One region of the Clostridium oceanicum genome, then DNA from elsewhere that is predicted to be linked to it. Evidence: riboswitches for the same ligand, from Rfam matches in the RefSeq annotation. Region 1 holds a riboswitch; each other region holds the start of a gene.

What was found. Region 1 has a riboswitch for cyclic di-GMP ahead of ABDZ71_RS00975 (flagellar biosynthesis anti-sigma factor FlgM). Riboswitches for the same ligand answer to the same signal wherever they lie in the genome.
Region 2: it holds a riboswitch for cyclic di-GMP, as region 1 does, so the genes downstream of both, ABDZ71_RS08680 (collagen-binding domain-containing protein) here and ABDZ71_RS00975 (flagellar biosynthesis anti-sigma factor FlgM) in region 1, are expected to answer to the same signal.
Region 3: it holds a riboswitch for cyclic di-GMP, as region 1 does, so the genes downstream of both, ABDZ71_RS10960 (flagellinolysin) here and ABDZ71_RS00975 (flagellar biosynthesis anti-sigma factor FlgM) in region 1, are expected to answer to the same signal.

Annotation. Positions count from the first base shown of each region.
Region 1 is NZ_BAAACG010000001.1:211,734-217,896, forward strand. It holds gene ABDZ71_RS00965 (gamma-glutamyl-gamma-aminobutyrate hydrolase family protein) at 373-1,101, shown strand; gene ABDZ71_RS00970 (APC family permease) at 1,113-2,417, shown strand; cyclic di-GMP riboswitch class II at 2,681-2,764, shown strand; gene ABDZ71_RS00975 (flagellar biosynthesis anti-sigma factor FlgM) at 2,982-3,263, shown strand; T-box leader at 3,487-3,681, shown strand; T-box leader at 3,761-3,957, shown strand; gene ABDZ71_RS00980 (hypothetical protein) at 4,078-4,248, shown strand; gene ABDZ71_RS00985 (2-isopropylmalate synthase) at 4,317-5,825, shown strand; gene leuC (3-isopropylmalate dehydratase large subunit) at 6,046-6,163, shown strand, end outside.
Region 2 is NZ_BAAACG010000008.1:555,901-562,063, forward strand. It holds gene add (adenosine deaminase) at 1-99, shown strand, start outside; gene ABDZ71_RS08665 (cob(I)yrinic acid a,c-diamide adenosyltransferase) at 299-820, opposite strand; gene ABDZ71_RS08670 (GHMP family kinase ATP-binding protein) at 936-1,901, opposite strand; gene ABDZ71_RS08675 (sirohydrochlorin cobaltochelatase) at 1,914-2,705, opposite strand; cyclic di-GMP riboswitch class II at 2,979-3,062, shown strand; cyclic di-GMP riboswitch class II at 3,118-3,200, shown strand; gene ABDZ71_RS08680 (collagen-binding domain-containing protein) at 3,262-5,580, shown strand; gene srtB (class B sortase) at 5,570-6,163, shown strand, end outside.
Region 3 is NZ_BAAACG010000010.1:95,779-101,941, reverse strand. It holds gene ABDZ71_RS10965 (histidinol-phosphatase) at 342-1,097, shown strand; cyclic di-GMP riboswitch class II at 1,516-1,600, shown strand; gene ABDZ71_RS10960 (flagellinolysin) at 1,849-4,338, shown strand; gene ABDZ71_RS10955 (hypothetical protein) at 4,575-5,183, shown strand; gene ABDZ71_RS10950 (hypothetical protein) at 5,219-5,830, shown strand.

The sequences.
Region 1 (6,163 bases):
TTTAGTTAATAAACCTATTTAGGTGTATTAATTTATTTTATTAATTCAGATGTTTTAAAAAATTCTAAAAATTTATTAAAGTGAGAAATTACATAAATTATTATAGTTTAACTTATAGGTTATAAATATTTGGTTCTATATTTATATATAATAAAAAAGGATAAAAGCTTCTATTTCAAGGGAATAGAAGCTTTTTTTATTAGTTTATATAAAGAATTATAGATTGAATTTAAATTAGTAGATTTTTGATTATGATAAAAATATTTTTTGCTCTAATTAAATCTGAATGTTAAATATTATACAATATCAATCTTTTGGCATGAGAATTGCTTTAGATAAAAACGAATACATATTAATCAGGAGGGCATAAAAATGGCTAGAAGACCAATTATAGGAATATCTGGAAGTTTAATAATTGATGAAGGAGGTATGTTTCCCGGATATGAAAGAGCTTATGTAAATAATGATTATATTCAATCTGTGGTTAGAGCTGGAGGGATTCCATACATTATTCCAATAGTTTACGATGAAAAAATAATTAAAGATCAAGTTGAAAATATTGATGGCTTAATTTTATCCGGGGGACATGATGTTAATCCATTATTATTTGGGCAAGAACCATCTCAAAAATTAGGAGCAATAATGCCTAAAAGAGACAAATTTGATTGTAAATTATTAGAATTGACTAAAGAACAAGAAAAGCCAATATTAGGAATATGTAGAGGCCATCAAGTTATAACTGTACATAGCGGTGGTAGTTTATATCAAGATTTATCAGAAATAGATGGATGTTACATAAAGCATAATCAAGAACATTTATCAAATATACCAACTCATACTGTTAATATAAAAAAAGGAACCATTTTAGAAGAGATTTTAGGAAAACAAATAATAACAAATTCTTTTCATCATTTAGCAGTTAAAGATGTACCAAAAGGATTTAAAATAGCAGCAACTGCTAAAGATGGAGTTATAGAAGCTATAGAAAGTGAAACTCAATTTATATTAGGTATACAATGGCATCCAGAGATGATGTCAAAAGATAACGATTATATGGCAAAAATATTTGAGAGATTTATAAAAGAAGCTAAGAAAAACTAAGGAGAGATAATATGGCTAATAAACAAAAGTTTGGATTTTGGAGTATAGTTCTTTTAGGAATTAACGCTATAATAGGTTCTGGAATATTTTTATTGCCTAATCAAGCAATGAAACTAATAGGAACTGCAAGTATAGGTGTAATATTATTTGACATGCTTTTAGTTGTAAGTATAGCAGTATGTTTTGCAGAAGTTGGAGGCATGTTTAAGAAAAATGGTGGTCCATATGTTTATGCTAAAGAAGCCTTTGGGGATTTTGTAGGCTTTGAAGTAGGATTTATGAAATGGGCTATAAGTATAATAGCTTGGGCAACTATGGCTGTTGGATTTACAACAGCACTTGGAAAGGTATGGCCAGCTGCAGCGGAAGGTACAATAAAAAATTTTATAGTTGTAGGTATTTTAGTTGGTCTTGGAGTATTAAACATATTAGGTGTAAATATATCAAAAACATTAAATAATATAATAACTTTAGGCAAATTATTGCCACTAATTTTATTTGTAGCTGTAGGTATATTTTTTATAAAGGGAGGTAGTTTTACTCCTTTATTTCCAGGAGGATCGTATAAAGCTGGTTCTTTTGGTTCAGCAGCTCTTTTGATTTTTTATGCATTTACTGGTTTTGAATCTATAGCTGTTGCTGCTGAAGATATGGAAAATCCTCAAAAGAATATCCCTAAAGCAATTATAACAGTAATGATTATAGTATCTGTCTTTTATTTGTTAATTCAATCAGTGTCTATAGGGATTTTAGGACAAAGTTTAGGGAGTACATCTACACCAGTTGCAGATGCAGCAGGAGTGTTTTTAGGCCCTATAGGAGGGGCTGTAGTTACAGCAGGTACACTTATATCTATAGGTGGAATAAATATAGCAGCGTCATTTATAACTCCAAGAAGTGGTGTAGCTCTTGCAGAAGATGGATTAATCCCTAAAGTTGTGGCTAAGAAAAGCAAATTTGACACTCCTTATATTGCTATAATAATAACAGTAGCTCTTGCAATACCAATAGCTTTATCAGGAAGTTTTACAAAGCTTGCTGCAATAAGTGTTGTTTCAAGATTCGTTCAATATGTTCCTACTTGTTTAGCAGTTATAATTTTAAGAAAAAAGAGACCAGACTTAAAAACTTCATTTAGAGTGCCTCTTGGACCTGTAATACCAATTCTTGCAGTAATAGTCAGTGGATGGCTTATAACTCAATCATCAATGGAAAAAATACTTTGGGGTCTTGGTGGTTTACTTCTTGGAATACCTTTATACTTTTTTATGAAAGATAAAAATGTACAAACTGAAGAATTAGATTGTGAAATGTAGAAATTATAAGTTGTATAAAATATTTTTATTCACAGTATTTTTAAATAAAATATTTTATAATATTAAAACTTTGTTAAAAATATTGAAAAGAAAATAATACCATGATATTATAATATATATAAATTTGGTTATTATTTCATATGCTTTAAAGGGTTTTGTGTTTTATCCTATTTATAGGGATAAATAATAAATAATAATTTTATCTTGACACTTGTAGTTATAACTTATTTTTATAAATATTAAATCATTAATAAAAATAAATATCCTTTTAGGGGAACTTTGAAATACATACTTATTTCGGGCATCTTGTATGTATGGAGTTAGTGATGCAACCTACCCAATGTTCATATTTTGAACGTTGGGTTTGTTTTATATATGGGACATTTAAATATTAATTTTTAATAAAAAGGAGATGGTAATTTGAAAAGTGGAAGCTAAAAATTATAGAAGGTAGGTGAGTTATTTGATTTATTATGAAAATTATTATTCCTTGGAGTTTTAGATTATTAATATAGAATTCAATTGGAATGAACTTAATATATTAAACTTAGGAGGATATATTATATGAACATAAGAAAAATAGATTCACTAGAATTTAAAAAAAATTCTTACTTCAAAAATAAAGCTTTAAAAAAATCTAGAAGGATTAATGAAATAAAATTTAAAGATAAAGTTGAAATATCATCTGTAGGAAAGCAACTTAGTTTCTGCATGTTAAATGAAGATACAAATATTAATGATGAAAAAATATTTTCTATACAAAAACAAATTAAAAATGGAAATTACAAAATTGATTCTAAATTAATTGCAAAAAAAATTTTAAAATCTATAAAAGAAAAATATTAATAAGTAACTATATTATTAAAAATAAAATCATAATATTTAAAATTTGTTATATTAAAACGTTTAAAAAAATATTCTTTAAAAAAGTATTCAAAATGTATTGACAATTGAATTATTTTGATGTTAAAATGATAAAAATTAATTATTGAGGTTCATTTGAAAAAGAAAAAAACTATTGACATAAATTAATTTTCATAGTAAAGTAATAAACAATAAAATAAATTATATAAAAGCAATGACAGGATTAAGTAGATATTTAAGTATTTTAAAGAGAGTGGGAGTAGCTGAGAACCCATAAATGCACCTATCGAAACTCACCCTGGAGCTGTAGGCTGAAATTGTAGTAAGCTAAGCCGGCATAGCCGTTATTTAGATTAAGTATAAATTTGGGTGGTACCGCGACAGACTTCTCGCCCCATAGAGGGAGAAGCTCTGTCTTTTTTATTATAAAAAAATACCCTCAAATTAACAAAAATAGATATTATTAAAAAATGAATTATATAAAAGCAATGACAGGATTAAGTAGATATTTAAGTATTTTAAAGAGAGTGGGGATAGCTGAGAACCCATAAATACACCTATCGAAACTCACCCTAGAGCTACTAAGCTGAAATTATAGTAAGCTAAGTCGGCATAGCCGTTATCAAAATTAAGTGAAAAAAATGGGTGGTACCGCGACAGATTTCTCGCCCCATAGGGGAAGACTGTCTTTTTTTTATACCTAAAATTAAGTTAAGTTTAATATTTTTTCATTTGGCCAGTGGAACTTTATTATATATAAATATGTTTAAATATAAATCAAAGGAGGAAATTTATTATGTCATACGTACAATTTGTAAATTCTAAAAATTTGGAAAATTCTGATTTAAAAAAGGAAAGAGATTCTAAAATTCATGAGGTAGATAGTTCATACTATGAATATTTAAGAACTATGAAAAAAGAAGACAGCGATGATTGTGACTATTCAGTAGCATTTATGACTTTTTAATTTTACACAAATTTAAAAGAATAACTACTAACAAAACATAATTTTTTAGTAATGAAAGGGTGGTTTTAGTGAATAAAAAAATATATATTTTTGATACTACATTAAGAGATGGGGAGCAAACTCCAGGAGTAAGTCTTAACATAAATGAAAAAGTAGAAATTGCAAAACAATTAGAAAAACTAGGAGTAGATGTTATTGAAGCAGGTTTTCCCGTTGCATCTAAAGGTGATTTTGAAGCAGTTAAAGCCATTTCAAAAAATATCAAAAATACTGTAGTTACAGGGCTTGCAAGAGCAACAAAAAAAGATATAGATACTGCATGGGAAGCTTTAAAGTATGCTAGAAAGCCTAGAATACACACTTTCATTGCTACTTCTGATATTCATATGGAAAATAAGTTAAAAATGAAACCAAAAGAGGTTTTAAAAAGAGCCTGTGAAATGGTTAAGTATGCTAAATCACTTTGCAAAAATGTTGAGTTTTCTCCAGAAGATGCATCAAGAACTAGAAAAGATTTTTTGTATGAGGTTTTAGAAAAAGTAATTGATGCAGGAGCAGATGTATTAAACATACCAGATACTGTTGGATATACGACTCCTGATGAATATGGTGAATTTATAAAAGGGATAAAAGAAAATGTTAAAAATATTGATAAAGCTATTATAAGTGTTCATTGTCATAATGATTTAGGTATGGCAGTATCAAATTCATTGGCAGCAATAAAAAATGGTGCTGAGCAAATTGAATGTTCTATGAATGGACTTGGAGAAAGAGCTGGAAATGCTGCAACAGAAGAAATAGTTATGGCAATTAAAACTAGAGAAGATATATATAATTCCTATACAGATGTCGTCACAAAGGAGATAATGAGAACTAGTAGGTTGGTTAGTGATTTAACAGGAATTCATATACAAAATAATAAAGCTATTGTAGGAGAAAATGCCTTTGCTCATGAATCTGGAATTCATCAACATGGAGTTTTAAATTGTCGAGAAACTTATGAAATTATGACTCCAGAGTCTGTAGGATTAAATAAGAATTCAATAGTTTTAGGTAAGCATTCAGGAAGACATGCTTTTGAAAAGCGATTAGAAGAAATTGGGTATAATGATTTGAAAGAAGAAAAAATAACAGAAGCTTTTTATAAATTCAAAGATTTAGCAGATAGAAAAAAAATCGTATCAGATGAAGATATAGAAGCCTTAGTTAGAGAAGAAGTATTTAAAGTAGAGGAAACTTTTAAACTTGAATATTATCAAGTTTCAAGTGGAAGTGTTGTTTCAACATCTACTGTTAAAATACGTTTTAAAGATGAAGAAATTAATGAGGCCGCTTGTGGTGATGGTCCTGTAGATGCAACTTTTAAAGCAATAGAAAAAGCAATAGGAATTAATTTTAACTTAAAAGATTACCTTTTGAAATCTGTAGGTAGTGGAAAAGATGCTTTAGGTGAAGTTACTGTAAAAATTGAAAAAGATCAAAAGATATTTTCAGCTAAAGGAATAAGTACAGATATAGTTGAGGCCAGTGCTAAGGCTTTTATAAATTCTGTTAATAAAATGTATTGTTATATTTAATTATATAAGGAATTTTAACTTTAGATATAGTTTGAAAATTAAATTTTGATAAACAAGGATTAAATTTATATAAAGGGGTTTTAATAATATTTAGTATTATAAAATATCAAGTATTTATAAATTTTAAGGGGATTTTATAATTATAAATAGGTTTATTTATACTATTAAATATAATAAATACAACCACTATTTACTTATACAGATAGGAGGAAACAAAAAAATGGGAATGACTATGACGCAAAAGATATTAGCCAAACATGCAGGATTAGATAAAGTAAAAATAGGTGAATTAATTAAGGTGAAATTAGACTTAGTATTAGGAAATGATATTACTACAC
Region 2 (6,163 bases), on a different contig from region 1:
GAGGATTTTAAAAAAATTTATGAAAACTCTATAGAAGCTTCCTTTGCTTCTCCAAAAGTAAAAGAACATTTAAAAAAATACCTAAAAGACTTTAAGTAAGAAAATATATATTTCCATAATTCATTAAATATTTTTTATTAAATATCTAGTAAATAACTACTTTTATCCTTTTAGATGAACAAATGATTTACACTAAATCATTCATTTAGTGTAAGTCATTTAAAATTTTAAATTTTAATAATAAAATTTTGTAAAATTCTTATACATTAATTCTACTTACTTTTAAAGTAATAATTTTTTAATTTTCTATTCCACATCTAGCTTTGACACCTTTTTTATAGTAATGTTTAATTTCTTTCATTTCTGTTACTAGGTCTGCAAATTCTATTATTTCATCCTTTGCATATCTTCCAGTTATTATAACTTCTACTTTAGGATTTCTATTTTCTAATATATCTATTAAATCACAAGGAGAAAATAAATTATAATACATAGCAATATTTGCTTCATCTAAAACAACTAAATCATATTCTCCTGATTGTAAAATATTTTTTATTTTTAAAAGTGCTTCTTTTGCTAATCTATAATCTTCCTCTTCCGGGTTATTAAAAATAAATTTATCTTGACCAAACTGCTGCATTTTAAAGTTATCTAAAAGTTCTGGAGTTTTAAGTTCACTATATTTCATTCCTTTTACAAACTGTCCAAAATAAACTTTTTTGCCAGCACATATAGCTCTTAGAGATATTCCTAGTGCTGCTGTAGTTTTTCCTTTCCCATTTCCAGTATAAACTTGAACATATCCTCTTTCCTCTGACATCATATCTACCTCTTTTCCATTAAAATCTTAACTTAACCAATAATATAATCTAACTATTCATATGTAAATTGCAAATAAATAAAAAGTGAAAAATATACCTTATATATAAATTAGGTTATTTGAAAGTAACACTTTCTAAAGGATATACTCTCAAATCCCCATAGGGCTTATACCCTTTCAATGCTTTATTTAAGGTTTCTTTATCTTTATATATTATCCCTAAAGCATTTCCGCTATGTGCTCCTATAATCCCTGATCCGTAAGTTCTATTTTTATAATCAATAACAAAATCTAAATAACTATAAGTCACTCTATGTAAATTTCTAATTATACTTTCAGTAGACACATAAGATATTCTATCTATATCTTTTTTCAAAATTCCTTCTTTTAGAATGGGAACTAAATCATCTACTTTTTCCATAGAAGGTAAATTTTTTTTATTAAAATTAACAGTATTAATTATTCTATTTCCTTCAAATGCAAGTATGTAAAATTTTATATATTCTCCTATTTCTTCTTTATATTTTCCATATTTATAATCAAATATATTAAATTTATCAAATATAATACTATCTGTAGGTTCTATTTCTAGGGAAAATTTTGTTAATTCTTCTTCTAAATAGGGCTTATTAAATATTTTAGTTAAAACTTTATAAGTAGCACAAATATCTGCTGTACTACTAGCAAGTCCCTTACCTTTTGGTATCTGACTTTTAATTTCTATATGAAATTTTTTATAAAAATCACTATATCCCCAATTTTCAAGGATTTTTTTCATAAACATACTAGCTTTAAAATTATTTCTATACTTTATGTTACTATATATTTTGCCTTCAGTTTTATTTAAAATTTTAAACTTATTATTTTTAAAATTTTTTCTAAAAATTCTTATATTATTAGTTTCTATAGTATTATTTATATTTAAATTATTAACTCTCACATTTTGATTCTTTAAATCATTCTTAAAAATTTTAACATTAGTATATAAATTTATAGGAAAAGATACTAAAATATCTTTTCCTTTAAAATTACCTTGAAGTACTTCTCCAAAGCTCCCTGGATATTTACTGTTATATTCCATAAACGGTCACCATTAATTATTTTCCATAGAATCTTTTATGTGATTTACATATATATTTTGAAATTCTTTATTTTCTCCTAATCCTTTAAGATATATCTCTACTTCAAAGCCTTCACTTTTTAATATATTTTTAAATGAGTCTTCATCATCTCCTGCCATATCACATTTTGCATGATCACCTGCTACAAGCATAAATGGCATTAATAAAACTTTTTTTATATCTTTTCCCTTAAGTTTTGGTATTACAGAATCTAAAGAAGGAACTCCTTCTACATTAGCTATGTATATATTACTATTTAGATATTCCTTTAAGTAATAATCATATTGAAAATAGGCTGCATTAGCTTCATGTTCTGTTCCGTGTCCCATAAGTATAACTGCTTCATCATTTTCTACTTTATTTGGCATTTGATTTTTCAATGCATCCACAGCTATTTTATAGTCTTTAGTTTTAAATAATAAAGGTCTTCCAAGTTTTATAGATTTAAAACTATCTTTATATTCTTTTACTGCAGTTTTTATTTTTTCATATTCTTCTCCAAACATAATATGTAAAGGCTGTACTATAATTTCTTCATATTGTTCTTTTTTTAATTTTTCTAAGGCTTCTTTGGGAGTATCTATTTTTATATTATCTCTTTTTAAAATTTTTCTTATTATCATATTTGAAGTAAATGCTCTTTTTATATCATAATCATTAAATTTATCTTTTATAATATTCTCTGTACTTTCTATAGAGTTTTTAAGTGCGTCTTTATAACTTGTTCCAAAACTTACTACAAGTATAGCTTTTTTATTTTTCATATTTTCCTCCTAAAGTTTAAAATATTTATATTATAATATGAGCCTATATTATAATTTTACCATATATAAAAATATAAAAATATTTTTTTATACTAGTTATATAGGATCCTTTCATTTTCATTTATACCCTATTTAAAATATTCTAATTAACCCTCCTAGTATAATTTTATAAATATATCATTATTAGTATATAAATATATTATTATCAGATATAAAAAAATCCTTGCAAAGAAAATAATACCATGCTATTATAATATCTATAAAATGTGTATATACACCTCGGGAGACTTTGATATACGTACTTATTTTGGGCATCTTGTATGTATGGAGTTAGTGATGCAACCTACCCTATGTTTATTTTAAGCATAGGGTTTATTTTATATAAATATATTAACTTGTAAAAAATAATATATCCTTTCAGGGAAACTTTGATATACATACTTATTTGGGCATCTTGTATGTATGGAGTTAGTGATGCAACCTACCTTATGTTTATTTTAAGCATAGGGTTTATTTTATATAAATATATTAATTTCTAAAAAAAGGAGATGACACCATGAAAAACAAAAGTAAAAAAAACATAGCAAATATATTATTGATTTCATTAATAATAAACATTTTGATTTCATTTGGAATTAACAATAAAGTATTTGCACACCCAACACTAGGTGATATAAATCATTACAATGGAATAGTTTTTGGAAACATGTCAGCTGAAAATGCAGACTCTGAAGGTCCAGTTGCAGTATTAGGAAATTTAAATGCTCCAACAAGTAATAGTGGAGAATCTTATTCTGTGTATATGGACTCTAGATCAGCAGTTATGGGTATACCATATCCTGTAAATGATTATTGCGCATTAGTAGTTGGTGGAACTCTCTCTAAATCAAGTAACCGAAATTCAAATTTAATGGCTCAAAGTGTTACAATAACAAATGAACAATTTAAAAACATATTTCCTAATTGGATGCATAGAGCAATAAGAGTACTCCCTAAACAAACAATTACAAATGCATTTGATGAGTATAAAAGGGATATTAATTCTGCAATCCAAAAAGTAAATAAATTATATGATAATTTTCCTAATAACTCAACTGATGAAAAAATAGTTCAATCCCCTACTAATGATAGGGTTAAAATCGCAAATATAAATAATATTGATGAACTTAAAAATGGCAATACAATTGACTTAGGTAATTTGGAAAATTCAGATTTTTTAATAATAAAATCCAATCAATCCTCTGTAAACTTTAATTTTGGAACACTTACATATAATGGAGATAGATTAACCACTACCTTCATTAAAAACAATAAGAATACTCTTGCTCAAGTATTTAAAAAAATATTATGGGTTTTCCCTAATGCTGATACAATTAATCTTTCATCTACTGAATTAGTAGGAAACGTTCTAGCTCCTAATGCTACTTTGACCGGTAGAGGTAACGCTATAGATGGTCAAGCAATAGTTGAAAATTTACACCAACGTCAAGGATTTGAACTGCATAGTTTTAGATTTGATTGGAATTTATTTAAAAACTTACAACTTTCTAAACCAGAAGTAGTTGAACCTCAGCCTGAAATAATTACTCCTAAACCACAAGTTATCGAGCCTCAACCTGAAGAATCAACACCATGGATTCCACTTACCCCTGCAAAAGAATCTATACCTTGGACTGAACTTACACCTGCAATACATACTATTCCATGGTATACACTTACTCCTGCAACAAAACAATGGACTGATACTTTTGTTACCCCTGAGCCTCAAGTACTACAACCTTTACCTAAACCTCAAGAAGTTCCTCCTTTAACTTGGACGGATACTTTTGTTACTCCTGAGCCTCAAATGCTACAACCTTTACCTAAACCTCAAGAAGTTCCTCCTTTAACTTGGACGGATACTTTTGTTACTCCTGAGCCTCAAATGCTACAACCTTTACCTAAACCTCAAGAAATTCCTCCATTAACTTGGACGGATACTTTTGTTACTCCTGAGCCTCAAATGCTACAACCTTTACCTAACCCTCAAGAAATTCCTCCATTAACTTGGACGGATACTTTTGTTACTCCTGAACCTCAAATATTACAACCTTTACCTAAACCTCAAGAAGTTCCTCCTTTAACTTGGACGGATACTTTTGTTACTCCTGAGCCTCAAATGCTACAACCTTTACCTAAACCTCAAGAAATTCCTCCATTAACTTGGACGGATACTTTTGTTACTCCTGAGCCTCAAATATTACAACCTTTACCTAAACCTCAAGAAGTTCCTCCTTTAACTTGGATTGATACTTTTGTTACTCCTGAGCCTCAAATGCTACAACCTTTACCTAAACCTCAAGAAATTCCTCCTTTAACTTGGACGGATACTTTTGTTACTCCTGAGCCTCAAATGCTACAACCTTTACCTAAACCTCAAGAAATTCCTCCATTAACTTGGACGGATACTTTTGTTACTCCTAAGCCTCAAATATTACAACCTCTACCACCAGCTATAACAGTACCTACTATGTTGCCAGTACAAACAATAAAAACACAAATACCAGTGCCACAAAAAGTACCTACAATACCAACGATAATAAAATCAAAAATATTAAAACCTAAAAAAAAGAAAAATACTGAACCTATACTAGTAACTTTAAAACCTAAAACAACAAATAACATTCCAATTATTAAAACAAAAGATATTCCAATAAAAGTAACTACTAGTCCTAAAAAAACAACACCTAAAACTAATATAGTAAAAACTATTAAAAATTATAATCCTAAAACAGGTGATAAAGGTGTTTTTGTTAATATTGTACTGTTAACTTTAAGTTTGATAGGTTTATTCCTTATTAAAGTTTTAAATATTAAAAAAAGTTATGAAAAATAAATATAAACTAATTAAGTATATTTTTATTGCTATTGTCATCATTAATAGTTCATATATTTTTAAATATTTTTATAATATTTATTCTAATGATAAATTATTAAAAAATATTAAGAAAACTTATAAAAATGCAACAAATTCTCATAAAAATAAATTCGATGAACTAGTAAAAAAAAATCCTGACTTTGTGGGCTGGCTAAAAATCAATAATACTAATATTAATTTTCCTGTAGTACAGGGAAAAGATAATAAATTTTATTTAGACAAAGATTTTTATAAAAAAAATAACAATTCAGGTTCTATATTTATGGACTATAAAAATAAAATCACTAACAACATTAAAAATAGAGATAAAAATATAATATTTTATGGTCATAATATGAAATCTAACACCATGTTTGCTGAGTTAAACAAATTTACTAATAAAAATTTCTTTATGAAAAATAAATATATTACTTTTAATACTAGAACTGAAAATTTAAAGTTTGAAATTTTTTCTGTATATAAAACTAAAAGTACAGAAAACTATAGAAAAATAAACTTTGTTAGTGAAAAGCAGCATGAAAACTTTTTAAACAAAATAAAA
Region 3 (6,163 bases), on a different contig from region 1:
TTCGATATATGTATGAATTATTAAGTAATCGGAGTATTATAATAGTTTTTTATAAAAAAATAATAGCTTTAAAAATATTGATAAAAAGTATTATACTCTCATATCGTATTTTGTCAAACTATACTGTAATATTGTAAAGGTTTCCTAGAAAGATTCCCTGGGGTATTTAATAAATTAGTATTTTCTATTAAAATAATGATTTATTTATAGGATTAGCTAAAAGAGGTATTTTATATATTTGAATATTAGAAGCTAAAAGTATATTATAGTAGATAACTTATATATAAATCACAACTTGAAATATAAAAATTATTAAAAAAAGAAAAAGAGAGGAAGGTATGATGAAAAAAACTAATTATCATACACATCATTATCGTTGTAAACATGCTAAAGGTGAGATAGAAGAATATGTAAAAGCAGCAAAAAATAAGGGATTAGAAGAGATAGGAATAAGCTGTCATGCTCCATTTAAAGATAGTAGAGTTCTTGGTGATAGAATGGACTACTCAGAGTTAAAAACATATTTAAAAGAAATAGATGAAGTTAATAATAAGTATCCTTCTATAAAAGTTTTAAAATCATTAGAATGTGAATATTTTCATCAGTTACATGATTATTATGATGAGTTATCTAAATTAACGGATTACCTTATTTTAGGACACCATGCTGTAATTATAAATGATGATAAAATAGTAGATATGTTTTTTGCAGAAACCAAAGAGGAATTAAGCTTATATAAAAAAGAGGCCTTAAAAGCTCTTAATACAGGCTTATTTAAAATATTTGCTCATCCAGATTTATTTATGAATAGCTATAGTAAATGGGATAAACATTGCGAAAATATTGCTAAGGAAATTTTAGAAGCCTGTATAAAAAATGATGTTATTATAGAATATAATGCAAATGGATTAAGAGTTAATAAAAACTATCCTAATAAAGAATTTTGGCAGTATGTAGCTAAAAACTACAAGGATATACCTGTAATTGTAAATTCAGATGCTCACGATCCAGAATATATATATGATGATTTTGTTATAGAAGCTATTAAACAAGCTAAAGATCTAGGGCTAAACTTAAAAGATTCTATAAGTTTTTAATATAAAATTATGTAAAAAGGTTTTATCAATCTAATTTATTTTTATATTTTAATTTTATTATAAATTATATATTGTTTTTGATAATTCTAAAACCCTCTAAGTGGGATATTTGCTTTATTTATTAATCCTATGGTTTATTTAACCAATAAAATTGGAAATATTTATTGAATTCCTAATCTTCATGTGATATAATCTGAGTAATTAATAATTGTTCCTAGGTAATAACACATACTATTTTCAAAAATAGGATATATTTGTAACTATATCTTTAGATTTATAGTATAATAATAAATGACATGTAAAATATTGTAATATGTTTTAATTTAAAGACAATGGTATCTAAGATTTTAATTGATTGTAAACTGGAAACTAAGTTAAACTATAAATTCGGTTTGAATTTTAAATATAAAAAATTACATATTGTAAAGGGAACTGTGAAATACATATTATAAATTGGGCATCTTTATATGTATGGAGTTAGTGATGCAACCCACCTTATATTCATAAGATTTTATGAGTATGGGGTGGGTTTTGTTTTTATTATTAGTAGAGAGAATAGTTTTAATAGGGGGAAGTATTTTCTCTATTTTAGTAAGCGAATAGTTTAGTTATGATATATGGTTTCGTTTTTATTTTTAGTAAAGTTAATAGTTTTTAACATAAGTTTTTACCATAATAGGAATTTATCATAATTTTAGTGAAGTGAATAGTTTCCATAGCAGTATATACCTTTGTTTTATAGAGTGGGGGGATTTATATATTTATTAATACTTATAACCAAAAAAATTTACTTAAAAATACAAATAGAGCATTAAGTAACCTTAGCAGTTCAATTAGTAAAATATCTTCTGGACTTAAAATAAATGAAGCTAAAGATGATCCAGCAGGACTTGCTATTTCTGAAAAAATGAAATCTCAAATAAGAGGTTTATATAGATCTTCAAAAAATGCACAGGATGGAATTTCTCTTATACAAACGGCTGAAGGAGCTTTAAAAGGAATGACTGAAATGTTACAAAGAATGAGAGAGCTAACTGTATGTGCAAAAAATGATACTAATACTTTAGATGATAAATTAAGTATTCAAAAGGAAATAGATGAATTGGTTTTAGAAATAGATAGTATATCTAAAAATACTAATTTTAATTCTAGAAATGTTTTTGATGTTGAATCTGAAAGTAATAATAAAGTTAGGCAGTTTATTTTAAATGGTTTAAAATCTGGTTGGCTTAAAGGTGCTCAAAATACAGTAGATAAGGCATTAGGCCTTAATATAGAAGATCCCATTAAACTAAACATTAATATTTTCAACGGAGATTTAGGGGGAGAGGTATCTTCCGTTTCTGGTAACAATGAAGAGTTGAATTTGAATATAGATTTAAAGGATTTTCAGGATGATAGTAATCTTAAAGTTTCTTATGATAGAATAATTACTCATGAATTTAGTCATATAGCTATGATTTCTGAGTTTGGTATGGACAAAATTAGTTCTATACCTGATTGGTTTAAAGAAGGAAGTGCTGATTTAGTTATAGGTGCTGATGAACGCTTAAAACAAGTTATTTCTAATTTGAAGGGAGAATTTGATAATAATAAACTAAATGAATTAATTTCAAGGGGAGTAGATTTACTAAATGGAGCTAATTGGCTTGGAGATGATAAAGATTATGCAGCTTCATATGTAATAATGAAATATTTAAATAGTAAGTTAGATGCTTCTAGTGATATCAAAGATTTTATGAATTCTATAAAAACATCTACAGAAAACGGATTGGATGCATTAAAAAACTCTATAACTTTAAATACAGATTCAAGTATTAGTTCTTTTGACAATTTTATAGATGATTTTAAATTAAATGCTAAGGATTTTGTGGAAAATAATATAACTCTAGATTGGAATAAGGATGAATCAGATGTAGGCTCTATTCTAGGCTTAGATGGAGTAGGTACTGCTTTAGATAATAAGTCAGTAATCCATAAAACTAGTTTATTAAAAAATGACCAATCACTTGAAAATGACCAGCCCCTTAAAAAGGTTACTATAAATTGGGGAAGTGGGCCTAAAAATAATTCTAATATGTTTTTACAAATAGGAGCAAATGGAGAGCAAACAATGAAATTAGAGTTTGATAGAATAAGTGTTGATTCTTTGGGGCTATATAATCTTAATATATTAAATAATGAAATAGGTGCAAATTCAAAGAATCCAAATACTCCAGGAGACCCAACTAACCCGGGGAATCCGAATACTCCAAGTAACCCCGGTGATCCAAATAAACCTGAGGGTCCTAATAACCCAAATACTCCAGGTAACCCAACTGACCCGGGGAATCCGAATACTCCAAGTAACCCCGGTGATCCAAATAAACCTGAGGATCCTAATAACCCAAATACTCCAGGTAACCCAACTAACCCAGGAGACCCCAACAACCCAAAACCAGATGACCCCAATACCCCAACTAACCCAGAAAAACCAAATACTCCAACTAATCCAGATCCTACAAAACCTACTGCATCAGTAAGTGGACAAATAGCTACATTTTCAAATGTAGGAAGAGCTACTGTTGACGTAAATGTAGGCAGGGACAATTTAGTATTAGGAAAAGAATTTAAAATAACAATAGTTAAAAACTCAGGTGATTACACTTCTGCAAGCTGGATTAGAGGGGATTTAGTTATATCTTTAGCATCACATTCATCAGTAAATACATTGCAGAGCGCAGTAAATCAAGCTTTAATAGATGGAGCTTGGAGAGTTAATGATGCATGGATGAGGCACCGCAACTTAATAGAAAATTTTGATCCTTTTGCAGTTAAAGTTTTAATAAGCGGAAGAATAATTCCATCAGATGTACCAAATACATTTCATGTGGAAGCCACAATAAATAAAGGAATGCCAAGAGAATTTGACTCAATAGAAAGTACAACTTCTAACTATAATATTTCTATACCACAAATGATAAATTCAGAGGATCCTATACAAATCATTGATAAAGCATTAGATAAAGTTTCTTCATTTAATGCTAAATTGGGAGCCTACACAAATAGGCTCAACCATGTTATTAATAATTTAAATACTACTTCAGACAATCTAACTGAAGCTAATAGCAGAATAATGGATTGTGATATAGCAAAAACTTGGATTGACTTTGCAAAAAATAAACTTCTTAAAGATACAGCACAATCAATGCTTCTCCAGTCAGATTTAAACAATAAAAGGGTTCTTAATTTACTTCAATAGGAAAATAATATTTGTGATTTCTGCGGATTTACATATGCCTTTTTAATCATATAAATTCCTGATTGTGATAGGTTATTTATTAATGAAATTAAAAGTTTTATATAAAATAGATTATTACATCTACTGAAAAACCTAGGAATCTATCTAATAAAATTAGATTTTTGCTAGGTTATTTTATTAGAATGTTATAGAAAAATATGGTATAATTAGCAAAAATGACTTTCGTGGAGGACATTATGCTAGATATAATAAAGGGATATATGAAAGTAGAAACAGAAGGCAAATACTCTAAATTTGTTATCACAGAAATTGTACGTTTCATATGTTATGGAATAATATTTTTTATGATTGGAAAAGAGGGCAGAATCTTTGGATTTAATATATTTATTTTTATAATTTATTCAGCGGTTGCCATGCTTTTTTCTTGTGAGCATATTACAAATAAATCTTATATAGATGTAAATAAAAAAATACCTAAAGAAGAAAAATTTTATAAAAGAGTACTAATAAGTAATATAGCAATGCTAACAGATGGTTTTCAATATGTTTTGCCACTTATAATTGTAAATATATATTTTTTAGGCTTTATTAAATCAATAGAACTACTAGTTCAGTTTATAAGTTTAATAATGTTAGCATCTGGTATAGGAAATTTGAATTTTGTCTATACGAAAAATTTCACGTCTAAAGTTAAAAAGAATATCCTAATATTTATGATTTCTGCCATTTTAGCTTTGATTTTTAATTATATAAATTACAAATTAGGATGGATAGCTTTATTACCACTAACTTTAATAGTGTATCCATTATCATTGAAGAAAAATGAAAATATGGTAAAATTATAATATAATTAGATAAAATTGCTTTACTGGGGGATGTTATGAGAATTTTACTAAAGAATTATTTAAAAATAAATGAATTAAAACAGAATTCTATGTTTGGAAAAAGAGATTTAATATTTTGGATTTGTGTTATAGTTATATCTTATGTAGGAAAAATTCGTTATAATCTTAGCCAAGTAAGTGTTTTTTATGCTGTTATTTACTCATGTATTTTAATGCTTTTTTCCTGTGAATGCATTACTAATAGGTTATTTGATTTTATTAACAAAGAAATAGCTAAAGAAGAGAATTTTTATAAAAAAGTAATAACAAGTAATATTATAGTTTTAAAGCATTCATTTAATGTTTTCATGTTTATAATTATTACAGATATGTATTTTTTAGGTTTTATTAATACTTTTAATATAGCTATGCAAGTCATGACTGTAGCTATTTTAGCCCTTGCTATAGGAAATTTAGTTTTTATCTTTAACAAAAATATATATCTTAAAATTTTAAAGTACATAATCATAGTTGCATGCTTTGTAGGTTTTTTGCTTTTTTCAAGTAATCTATATTATAAATTAGAATGGACCATTTTACTTCCCTTTGTTTTAGGATTCTATGGTATGTCCCTTATAGTTGATGAAAAGTTTTACAAATTTACATAAGTTTTTAAAGGAGATATTAATGCTTAGTTTAATAAAGAATAAAAAAATAAATTTTATATTACGATTTGTTTGCTACTATATAATAATAGCTGGTTTAGGTTGTTTAAATATAAGTAAAGCTTTTAAATATACTCTTATATTTGTACTTACATTTTTTATAACATACTTGTTGGATTTTAATATGGCTAAAAGTAAAAATAAATTTTAATAAAGATAAGAAAATATTTACTAATAAAAAGCTTTGAGAGTTTTCTCTTAAAGCTTTTTTATTATGTAAAATTGTAGGATGAAAATTTATGATTCTTACATTTAAGATTTTAAAAAGCATATATT